4 regions of the Novosphingobium sp. TK71 genome follow, and region 3 is predicted to be linked to each of the others. Evidence: predicted binding sites of a transcription regulator. Region 3 holds the regulator's gene; each other region holds the start of a gene.
What was found. The regulator LexA, encoded in region 3, represses DNA repair genes until DNA is damaged. The targets are predictions, from matches to a motif close to GTTCCNCNCTTGTTCT.
Positions count from the first base shown of each region.

Region 1: ACXJ16_RS13335 (MmcB family DNA repair protein) is a predicted target of LexA. The motif match lies at 700-715, and genes of this name have one in related genera.
Region 2: ACXJ16_RS22315 (ImuA family protein) is a predicted target of LexA. The motif match lies at 1,172-1,187, and genes of this name have one in related genera.
Region 4: uvrA (excinuclease ABC subunit UvrA) is a predicted target of LexA. The motif match lies at 973-988, and genes of this name have one in related genera.

Region 1 is NZ_CM143962.1:2,834,740-2,836,937, reverse strand. Features, by position in the region: gene ACXJ16_RS13345 (error-prone DNA polymerase) at 1-475, shown strand, start outside; tRNA gene ACXJ16_RS13340 (tRNA-Arg) at 493-569, opposite strand; gene ACXJ16_RS13335 (MmcB family DNA repair protein) at 728-1,228, shown strand; gene ACXJ16_RS13330 (LytR/AlgR family response regulator transcription factor) at 1,284-2,081, opposite strand; gene ACXJ16_RS13325 (sensor histidine kinase) at 2,128-2,198, opposite strand, start outside.
Region 2 is NZ_JBSZKA010000001.1:1,439,159-1,441,356, forward strand. Features, by position in the region: gene ACXJ16_RS22310 (Y-family DNA polymerase) at 1-460, opposite strand, end outside; gene ACXJ16_RS22315 (ImuA family protein) at 375-1,136, opposite strand; gene ACXJ16_RS22320 (SOS response-associated peptidase) at 1,435-2,088, shown strand.
Region 3 is NZ_CM143962.1:1,004,681-1,006,878, forward strand. Features, by position in the region: gene ACXJ16_RS04570 (ComEC/Rec2 family competence protein) at 1-638, shown strand, start outside; gene lexA (transcriptional repressor LexA) at 694-1,389, opposite strand; gene ACXJ16_RS04580 (molybdopterin molybdotransferase MoeA) at 1,487-2,198, opposite strand, start outside.
Region 4 is NZ_CM143962.1:276,424-278,621, reverse strand. Features, by position in the region: gene uvrA (excinuclease ABC subunit UvrA) at 1-961, opposite strand, end outside; gene ACXJ16_RS01170 (UrcA family protein) at 1,451-1,852, shown strand; gene ACXJ16_RS01165 (hypothetical protein) at 2,054-2,198, shown strand, end outside.

The DNA of each region.
Region 1 (2,198 bases), 1.6 Mb from region 3:
CGACTACCAGACGACGCGCCTCTCGCTGAAGGCCCATCCGATGAGCTTCCTGCGCCCGTTCTTCGCGGCAGAAGGCGTACTGAGATGCACTGAACTGGCACAGAAGAAGGGCAAGCACGTCAAAGTCGCCGGAGTCGTGCTGGTTCGTCAGCGTCCTGGAGAGGGCAATGCGATCTTCGTCACGCTGGAGGATGAAGAAGGGATCGCCAACGTGGTGATCTGGGCCCGGCTGTTCGAAACCTATCGCCGCGAAGTCATGGCCGCGCGGCTCATGGTAGTGGAGGGTATCGTCCAGGTCAGCCCCGAAGGCGTCGTCCACCTCATGGCCCAGCGCATCCACGATCGCTCCGCGGAACTGGCCCGGCTGTCGGAAGTTCACGAAACCGACCCGCCACTCTCGCGCGCCGATGAGGTGGTGCGCCCGCAGCATCCGCGCAATGTGCGAATCCTGCCGCGATCACGCGACTTTCACTGAACCGTCGATGGAGGAAATGGTGCACCCGACAGGATTCGAACCTGTGGCCTCTGCCTTCGGAGGGCAGCGCTCTATCCAGCTGAGCTACGGGTGCAGTGCTGGGGCGACTAGCAGAGCCTGCGGAGGACTACCAGCGCCAAATCAATCCATATCGTCATGGGCTTGGGAAAACATGGGGACGGATATCCCTCCGCCCCGCGCATACCCGCAGGGATCGCTTGAAAGTTCCCTCTATGTTCTTATGATGAAGGCATGGCCGACGCTGATTCCCCCCTCGCACCGCCGCTGACTTCGTTCGTTGCCAACGACGTCGCACGCGGAATCGGGCGACTTTTCGCCCGCAACGATATCTGGTGCCTGTCGGAAATGCCGCTGCGCTGCGGGCGCCGGGCGGATCTCATGGGGATCGACGCCAAGGGCCATGTCATCATCGTCGAGATAAAGGTATCCCGCGCCGACCTGCTCGGCGACGGGAAGTGGACCGACTATCTCGACTATTGCGACCGTTTCTACTGGGGCCTGCCGCCCTCGATCGACCGTGCGCCGCTGGAAACCGAGGCTTTTCTGCCGGAGCAATGCGGCGTGATCGTGGCCGACGGTTATGACGCGGAAATCCTGCGCCCTGCCCCGCTGCGCCAGCTTGCCGCCGCCCGTCGCAAGGTGGAGACGGAGAGGCTCGCGCGCGCATCGCTCCGGCGACTCGTCACGCTCGGTGATCCGCAGACGCTCAAATGGGGGAACGAGACGGCGTGAAAATGCAGGGCCTCACGGCCCCGCATTTCCCGAATTCGAAAGCGGCGCTACCGGCTCAGTGAACGAAGCGCGCGATGACGTCGCGGTAGGAACGGCTGACTTTCACCTGCGCGCCCGAATCGAGCACGAGGAAGCATTCGCCGTTGGTGTGCGGCTTGACCTGGCGAACCTGGTTGAGGTTGACGATGGTCGAGCGGTGAACGCGCTGGAACACGCGCGGGTCCAGGCGGCGTTCGAGATCCTTCATCGTTTCGCGCAGGATCAGCGAATTGTCGGCAGTGCGGATGCACATGTAATCGCCGGCCGCTTCGATATGCTCGATCGAATCGACATCGATGCGGAAGATCTGGCCGCGATCCTTGATGTTGATGAGCTTCTCGTAGCGGTCCGCGTTGGGATCGGCTTCCTCGGGGATGTGATCGATCGCATCGGGCGCCACTTCGGCCAGCACCGTCTTGAGCTTTTCCGCCTCGTCCGACGAACGCTTCTCGGCAAGGCGCTGGCGCACGCGGGCGAGGGTATCGTCGAGCTTGGTCTCGTCCACCGGCTTCATCAGGTAGTTCACCGCGTTCGCCTCGAAGGCGCGGACGGCATGTTCCTGATAGGCGGTGACGAAGACGAACAGCGGCGGTTCGATCTCCATGACCCCCTTCACCACCGAGAACCCGTCGAAACCGGGCATCTGGATGTCGAGGAAGACGAGGTCGGGCTTTTCGGTCTTGATCTTGCGGATGGCCTCGCGGCCGTTCGAGCAGGTGTCGATGATCTCGACATCAGGATACTTCTCCAGACGAAGCTGAAGGCCCTGGATGGCGAGTTTCTCGTCGTCGACGAGGATCGTGCGAATGGTCATCAGTTACTTTCTCCGGCCCGGCTAACGCACGTGGGCCAAATATGTTTCATCGCGCGGCGAAAACAGGCTGCCGCGGCTGCTCGATCATGTCTTCCGGGGTGGGTTGGCGCTCGGCGG
Region 2 (2,198 bases), on a different replicon from region 3:
CATGGGCAGCCCCGTAGGTCGGCGCGCAGACGGCGCGCGCGGCGGTCTCGACTTCGACGAGCCGGCGCAGCATGTCGGCAAGCAGCCCCCTGGCTCCTCCGTGACTGTGGGTTGCCCCGGTCACGTCGAGCATCAAGCCATCGGGCGGATCGAGCGCAATGAGCGGCGAGTATTTGCGCAGCGACCAGACCGCGAGGCGCTCCAGCGCCTCATCGTCTGCGTCGCGGTCGGCGTCCATGATCAGCAGATCGGGCACCAGCGCCTGCGCCTGGGTCACCGCCATGCCCACGTACAGGCAGAGAGCGCGCGCAGGCGCGCTCACCGAAGTCAGCACGCGGCGACGCCCTTCCATGCCCGCCAGGACCAGCGGCGCGTCAGGCGGCGGTGCTTGCCGCCCAAGCCTGCGCCGCAGCCGGTCGATCGGCCAGGTCGGCAGGAAGAGCGAGACGACCTGTCGCATCGCAGGATTCCAGAAGAAAATCGGCGCTTTCACCAGCCCGGCACCGAATGAGCTCGACGAACCAGCGCGGCCGCCCGACGCCGGGGACCGGCAAGATTTCCGACGGAACCGCTGTCACCCGCCAGCGCGTCGCGGCCGCCGTCGGCTGCCCGAAATCAGCAGCATCCTCGCGCTTGCGCCAACGGCGCAGCGCAATCCCGATCGAACCGCTTTGCTCCGCAGCCAGGAGCAGGCGGCGAGAGACCGGCATCGAAAGACGCGCCACCTCGGCAACCACACCGCCAAGCCCGCCATGGCGTAACCCCTCTTCAAAGCAGGCGAGCAGCGAGGTCTCGTCCTGTGCTTCGAGATAGATGACACGGTCGGGATCGAGCCCGGCCAGGGCGATGGCCGGCGCGAAGAGATCGGCCTTGGTCATGCACCAGAGGATCTTGCCTTCGGCGCGTGCCATGATGCCTGCGGCAAACAGCGCTGCGGCTGCGCCGTCGGTCACGCCCTGGGCGCCGCCGGCCACTTCATGGAGTGAACCCAGCGCAAGCCCTCCGCCGGGTAGCTTGGCATCGAGCGCTTCAAGCCCGAAGGGCAATACCTCGCGCGCGCGCCTGTCGCCGCCCTCGATCTCGGCGATCCGGGCGCGCAGGGTATCAATGCGAGATGGCGACCCTCGCTCCGTCATGAAGGGCCTCCTTGTGGCTCTGCGATGGAATTTTCGTTCTTATTTTGTTCTATTCCGTCTAAGAGTCAACGCCGCGCCTCGAACATCGCAACGCGCGGGCAGGGAAAGGGCCCGGAATTCAGACAATAAGGCTGCGAAAATTTGAGCCGCCGATCCCCACTGCTTTACGTTTCGGACAGAGCGTCAGGCAGTGGCGGCTAACGAGTGAGCGAATCGGCGTGCGCCCGCCCTCAGAAGTGTTGCTCACTCTTTGTTGAACCTGCCTGCGGGCGTAGAATGGTTTTGAAAGGATGCTCCCATCTGCAACCTCTATCGCCTGACGACACCTGCTAGCGCCATCGCCGCGCTTTTCGACACCGAGCCGTCGAGCGGGGCCAATTATCTCGAGGTGGTGGCACCGACAGACCCCGGCCTGGTTATTTCGCAAAGCCAAGCCCGGGCGATGGCCTGGGGCTTCCCGCGTACCGATCCAAGCAAAGTGACCGGCGAGATGCTGAAGCCTCACCCCATCTACAATGCGCGTGCGGACAAGATTGGATCGAGATTCTGGCGCGGGAGCTTTGCGCGGCGTCGCTGCCTCGTTCCACTAAACGCCTGGGCCGAACCGGAAGGTAAAAAAGGAAAGATGACCCGGACCTGGTTCTCGCTACCCGGCGAGGAGATTTTCGCAGTCGCAGGCATCTGGCGTCGTAGCGACGAATGGGGGCACGTTTTCTCGATGATGACGGTTCCCGCGCATGAAGCCATGCTGGATCTCAACGACCGCATGCCAGTGATCCTGCGCCGCGAAAACTGGAAGACCTGGACCGACGGCTCGCCAACCGCCGCTCACGGGCTCTGCAATCCATGGGAGCGGGAATTACTGCGCGAGCCATCCGACGAGCCATGGTCCGACAAGTCCCAAATGGACAAGCCGCCGGCACCCTCACCGCAGTTGTCATTGCCGCTGTAGCCCAAACTCAGGCGATCAGACGCACCAACCAGGGAAGCGCAAGCGCCGCCGCCAGGAGACCGGCTTCAATATACGTCTTCAATGGAAACGGTCCCTCCGTTCGGACGTCG
Region 3 (2,198 bases):
GCATGGCGCCGACGATGGGCGGATGGCAGTTTCTACTTTTCGTGACTGGAGGACTTTGGCTGGGGCTTTGGCACGGAAAAGCCAGGCTCTGGGGTCTGCTTCCAGTCGCCAGCGGCTTTATCGGCCTGCTCCTGCTGACCCCGCCGGACATCGTCGTTTCGGGAGATGGCCGCCAAGTTGCTTTGATTGACGGTCCGGGGAGGCGCCTTGTCATGCTGCGCGACAGCTCGAGCGATTACGTTTTGGACAATCTGATGGAAGTAGCGGGAGTTCAGTCAAAACCCGTCTTGATTGCAGACTGGCCGGGCGTGCGATGCAACCCGGATTTCTGTGCGTTGATGCTGGAACGTGGCGGGAAGGCGCGCCACATACTGATCGCCAGGGGCCGGGATATCGTGCCGGAAGACACTTTGGCTCGGGCCTGCCAGCGCGCCTATCTCGTAATTGCGGGCCGACGTCTGCCGCGAAGTTGTCAGCCAATCTGGCTGAAGGCGGATCGCAACATGCTGAGCAAGACGGGCGGCGTGGCGATCGACCTGAAGCGCCGCACGGTACATTCAGTGGCAGATGCGCAAGGTGATCATGGGTGGTGGCGTTCGCCGCCGCTTTCTTATGGCGTCATCGCCAAGGCCCGGTAATAACGCGGCGGCGAGACGGCGGAACAACCGGACATCGTCTCACGCTTGAGCCGCATCAGTGATAGCGGCGTAGCAGTCCGGCCAGTTTGCCCTGAACCTCGACTTCGTCAGGCCCATAAATCTGCGGTTCGTAAGCGGCATTGGCAGGGTCAAGGCGCACCATTCCGGCTTCGCGGCGCAGATACTTGAGCGTGGCTTCAGCCCCTCGCACGAGAGCGACGACAATTTCACCGTCGCGAGCGGTATTGGTGCGCTTCACCAAGGCGAAATCGCCGTCGAGGATGCCCGCGTCTATCATCGAATCACCCGAAACCTCGAGCGCATAGTGTTCGCCCGAACCAAGCAGCGCTGCGGGAACCGGGAGCATGGACTGTCCTTCGAAGGCCTCGATCGGCACGCCGGCGGCGATGCGGCCGTGGAGTGGGATTTCGATGACATCGTTCGCGGGGGCAGGTGCGATCTGGGGTGCGCGGACAGGCGCTGCAGTATCGTTGCTGTTCGCCGCCGGAGTCGATCTTGCAGGTTTGGACGTTGCATCCTCAGGCTGGCGCAGGACTTCGAGAGCGCGAGCGCGATTGGGGAGGCGGCGAATGAAACCCCGTTCCTCCAAGGCGGAAATCAGGCGGTGAACGCCGGACTTGGACTTGAGGTCCAGCGCTTCCTTCATTTCCTCGAAGCTGGGCGAGATGCCGCTTTCCTCAAGCCGGACCTGAATGAACCGGAGCAATTCGTGCTGCTTGCGCGTCAACATCTGCGTTGCCTCTTCGTTCTGCGGCCCATGGCCCTGTCTCGTCCGGCGATTTGCCTGCGAACAATGAGGGAACAATTATGCAACGAATCCGGTATCGTCAAGCAATACCGCCATTTTGGAGCAAGAACACTTCAACAACATCTCCTGCATTCGCGGCCGGCGCGCCAATGGGGCGATCGATCAGTACATTGCTTGCCGCGAGCGATGCCAGAGCGCCGCTGTCCTGAAGCGGGTTCGCGCAGACCGTCTCGCCGTTCCAGTAACCGCGCAAAAACTCCCGGCGGTTGCCCGCAGCGGGCAGGGGGGCCGAAAGCCGGGTTGCAACCGGCTGTGGGATTGGCCGTGAAGCCCCCAACAGGGCCCGCAGGACAGGCAGGAGAAACTGATAGGCTGTCACAAGGCTGGATACCGGATTCCCCGGTAATCCGATGATAATTTGCGGCCCGGTAGCGCGCTGGCGGGTCGCCACGAGCAGGGGCTTGCCCGGCTTGATGGCCACGCGCCAGAAGTCCAGCTGTGCGCCCCATGCTTCGAGGGCCGGGCGGACAAGATCGTGATCGCCGACCGAGGCACCCCCGCTGGTCACGATGACGTCAGAATCGCTCGCCTGTTCGAAGGCGGCGATGAGGTCATCGAGCTTGTCGGCCACGGGGCCTATCCGGTTCGCATCCACCGGAAGAGAGCGGGCCATGGCAACCAGCATGACGCCGTTGCTGGCAGGAACCTGATGGTTGGCGCAGAACTCAGGGTCGGTCGAGAGTTCGTCGCCGCTATCTATGACGGTTACCCGCGGAATCCGTCGGACGGGC
Region 4 (2,198 bases), 730 kb from region 3:
GCTCGTTCGGGACCACCAGTTGCGGGTCGAACAGCAGCTTCTCTCCCAACCCGTCGCAGGCCGGGCAGGCGCCTTGCGGGGCGTTGAACGAGAACAGGCGCGGCTCGATCTCCTCGATGGTGAAGCCGCTGACCGGGCAGGCGAACTTTTCCGAGAAGACGATGCGGTTCGGCGGCAGGCCGGTTCCCTTGAGGGTCTTCTTCGCACCCTTCCCCTCTTCCTCACGGCCGGGAACGACGCCGTCGGCGAGGTCGATATAGGCCAGCCCTTCGGCCAGCTTCAGCGCCTGTTCGAAGCTGTCTGCAAGGCGGGTCTGGATGCCGTCCTTCACCGCGATACGGTCCACCACGACCTCGATGTCGTGCTTGTACTTCTTGTCGAGCGCGGGGGCGTCCTCGATGGCATAGAGTTCGCCGTCGATGCGGACGCGGGTGTAGCCCGCCTTCTGCCACTCGGCCAGTTCCTTGCGGTATTCGCCCTTGCGGCCGCGGACCACCGGCGCCAGCAGATAAGCGCGGGTGCCTTCGGGCAGTTCCATCACCCGATCGACCATGTTGGACACGGTCTGCGCCTCGATCGGCAGGCCCGTGGCCGGCGAATAGGGAATGCCCACGCGCGCCCAGAGCAGGCGCATGTAGTCCCAGATCTCCGTCACCGTCGCCACCGTGGAGCGCGGGTTGCGGCTGGTGGTCTTCTGCTCGATCGAGATCGCGGGGCTGAGGCCGTCGATATGCTCGACGTCCGGCTTCTGCATCATCTCCAGGAACTGGCGCGCATAGGCCGAGAGACTCTCGACATAGCGGCGCTGCCCTTCGGCATAGATCGTGTCGAACGCGAGGCTCGATTTCCCCGAGCCCGACAGCCCGGTGATGACGATCAGCTTCTCGCGCGGAAGCTCGATGTCGAAGCCCTTGAGGTTATGCTCGCGCGCACCGCGCACCGTGATGTGGGAGAGACTCATGGAGGTGACGTGTTCCAGATTTGTTCGCAAAGCGCAAGCAGCCGCGCCGCTCTCCGATCGCCTCGCCGAAATGCCAGGCCGCGATGTGGGGACGCCCTGCGCGATTGCAACGCCGGGCGCGGCAGGGCCTGTCATGTCGCCCGTCGATCCGCAAATGCCGTTCGACGACAGAGACCGCGTTATGACTTGAAAGCGACATGGTTCTGCGCAATAGCAGGATCGCCCGATAAAAGTACCGACTCACCTTTTGCGATATGGCAATTTACTCATACAAGTAAATTTACGCGCATATCTTGAACGCCGGGGTGATAATCGCGGGGCCTTTTAAAGTATAGACATATTTATACTTAGGTCGACACCCTCCCCACAGCCTGTGGCTGTTTGGGAACGACTTTCCACATCCATTGAGGTCGCCAGCAGTTCGCTGCCCCGTAGATCCGCGAAGGTCTGCGTGCGGGGGCTGCACTCTCGAGCAACAGGAGAATGCAGATGACCAGGATTCACACGAAAATCGTCACCACCGCCATGTTCGCCATGGCCTCGTTCGCGCTTGTCACCCCCGTCCTTGCGGACGTGGTGGTCAAGGAAGTCCGCAACTCGAACCTGCCAACCCGCGAGGTCCGCTACGGGGACCTCGATCTCACCACCGCCAGCGGTCAGGATTCGCTGACGCGGCGCCTCACCGTCGCGGTACGCCAGGTGTGCGGCGGCGCGGACATGCGCGACCTGCCGGCATATTCCGACATGATGCGGTGCCGCGACGATTCCTCGGAAAGGGCCTTCACACAGCGTGATGCCCTGTTCGCCGAACGGATCGCCGCGCGCGGCCAGCCCGACCGGATCGCGACCAATACCCGCGCGATTTCGATCGTTGCCGTAAGGAGCCATTGAGCCGTCCAGGGATCGGGATTCCGCCGGCCGGAGAAATCCGGCCGGCGGCTTCTTGCCCGCAAATTCGCCCACGCCGCCTAACGGCGCGGCTCACGCCTGAACCGCTCCGTCGCGCCGGGCAACGGCTCGTCGCATAGCCGTTTGCATCCGCCCCATCGCCCCGCCAGAGCGCGGGAAAGCCAGCGAGGGATGGAGATTACGATGAGGGGAGCGCGCGCTCTGATTGCGTTCGGCACACTCGTGCTGGCGGCGGGACCGGCTCTGGCCGACGACCCTCACGACCGGATGAGCGCTGAGGATATCGCCCGCGATCGCGCGATCATTCGCAAGCTCAACAATGACCAGT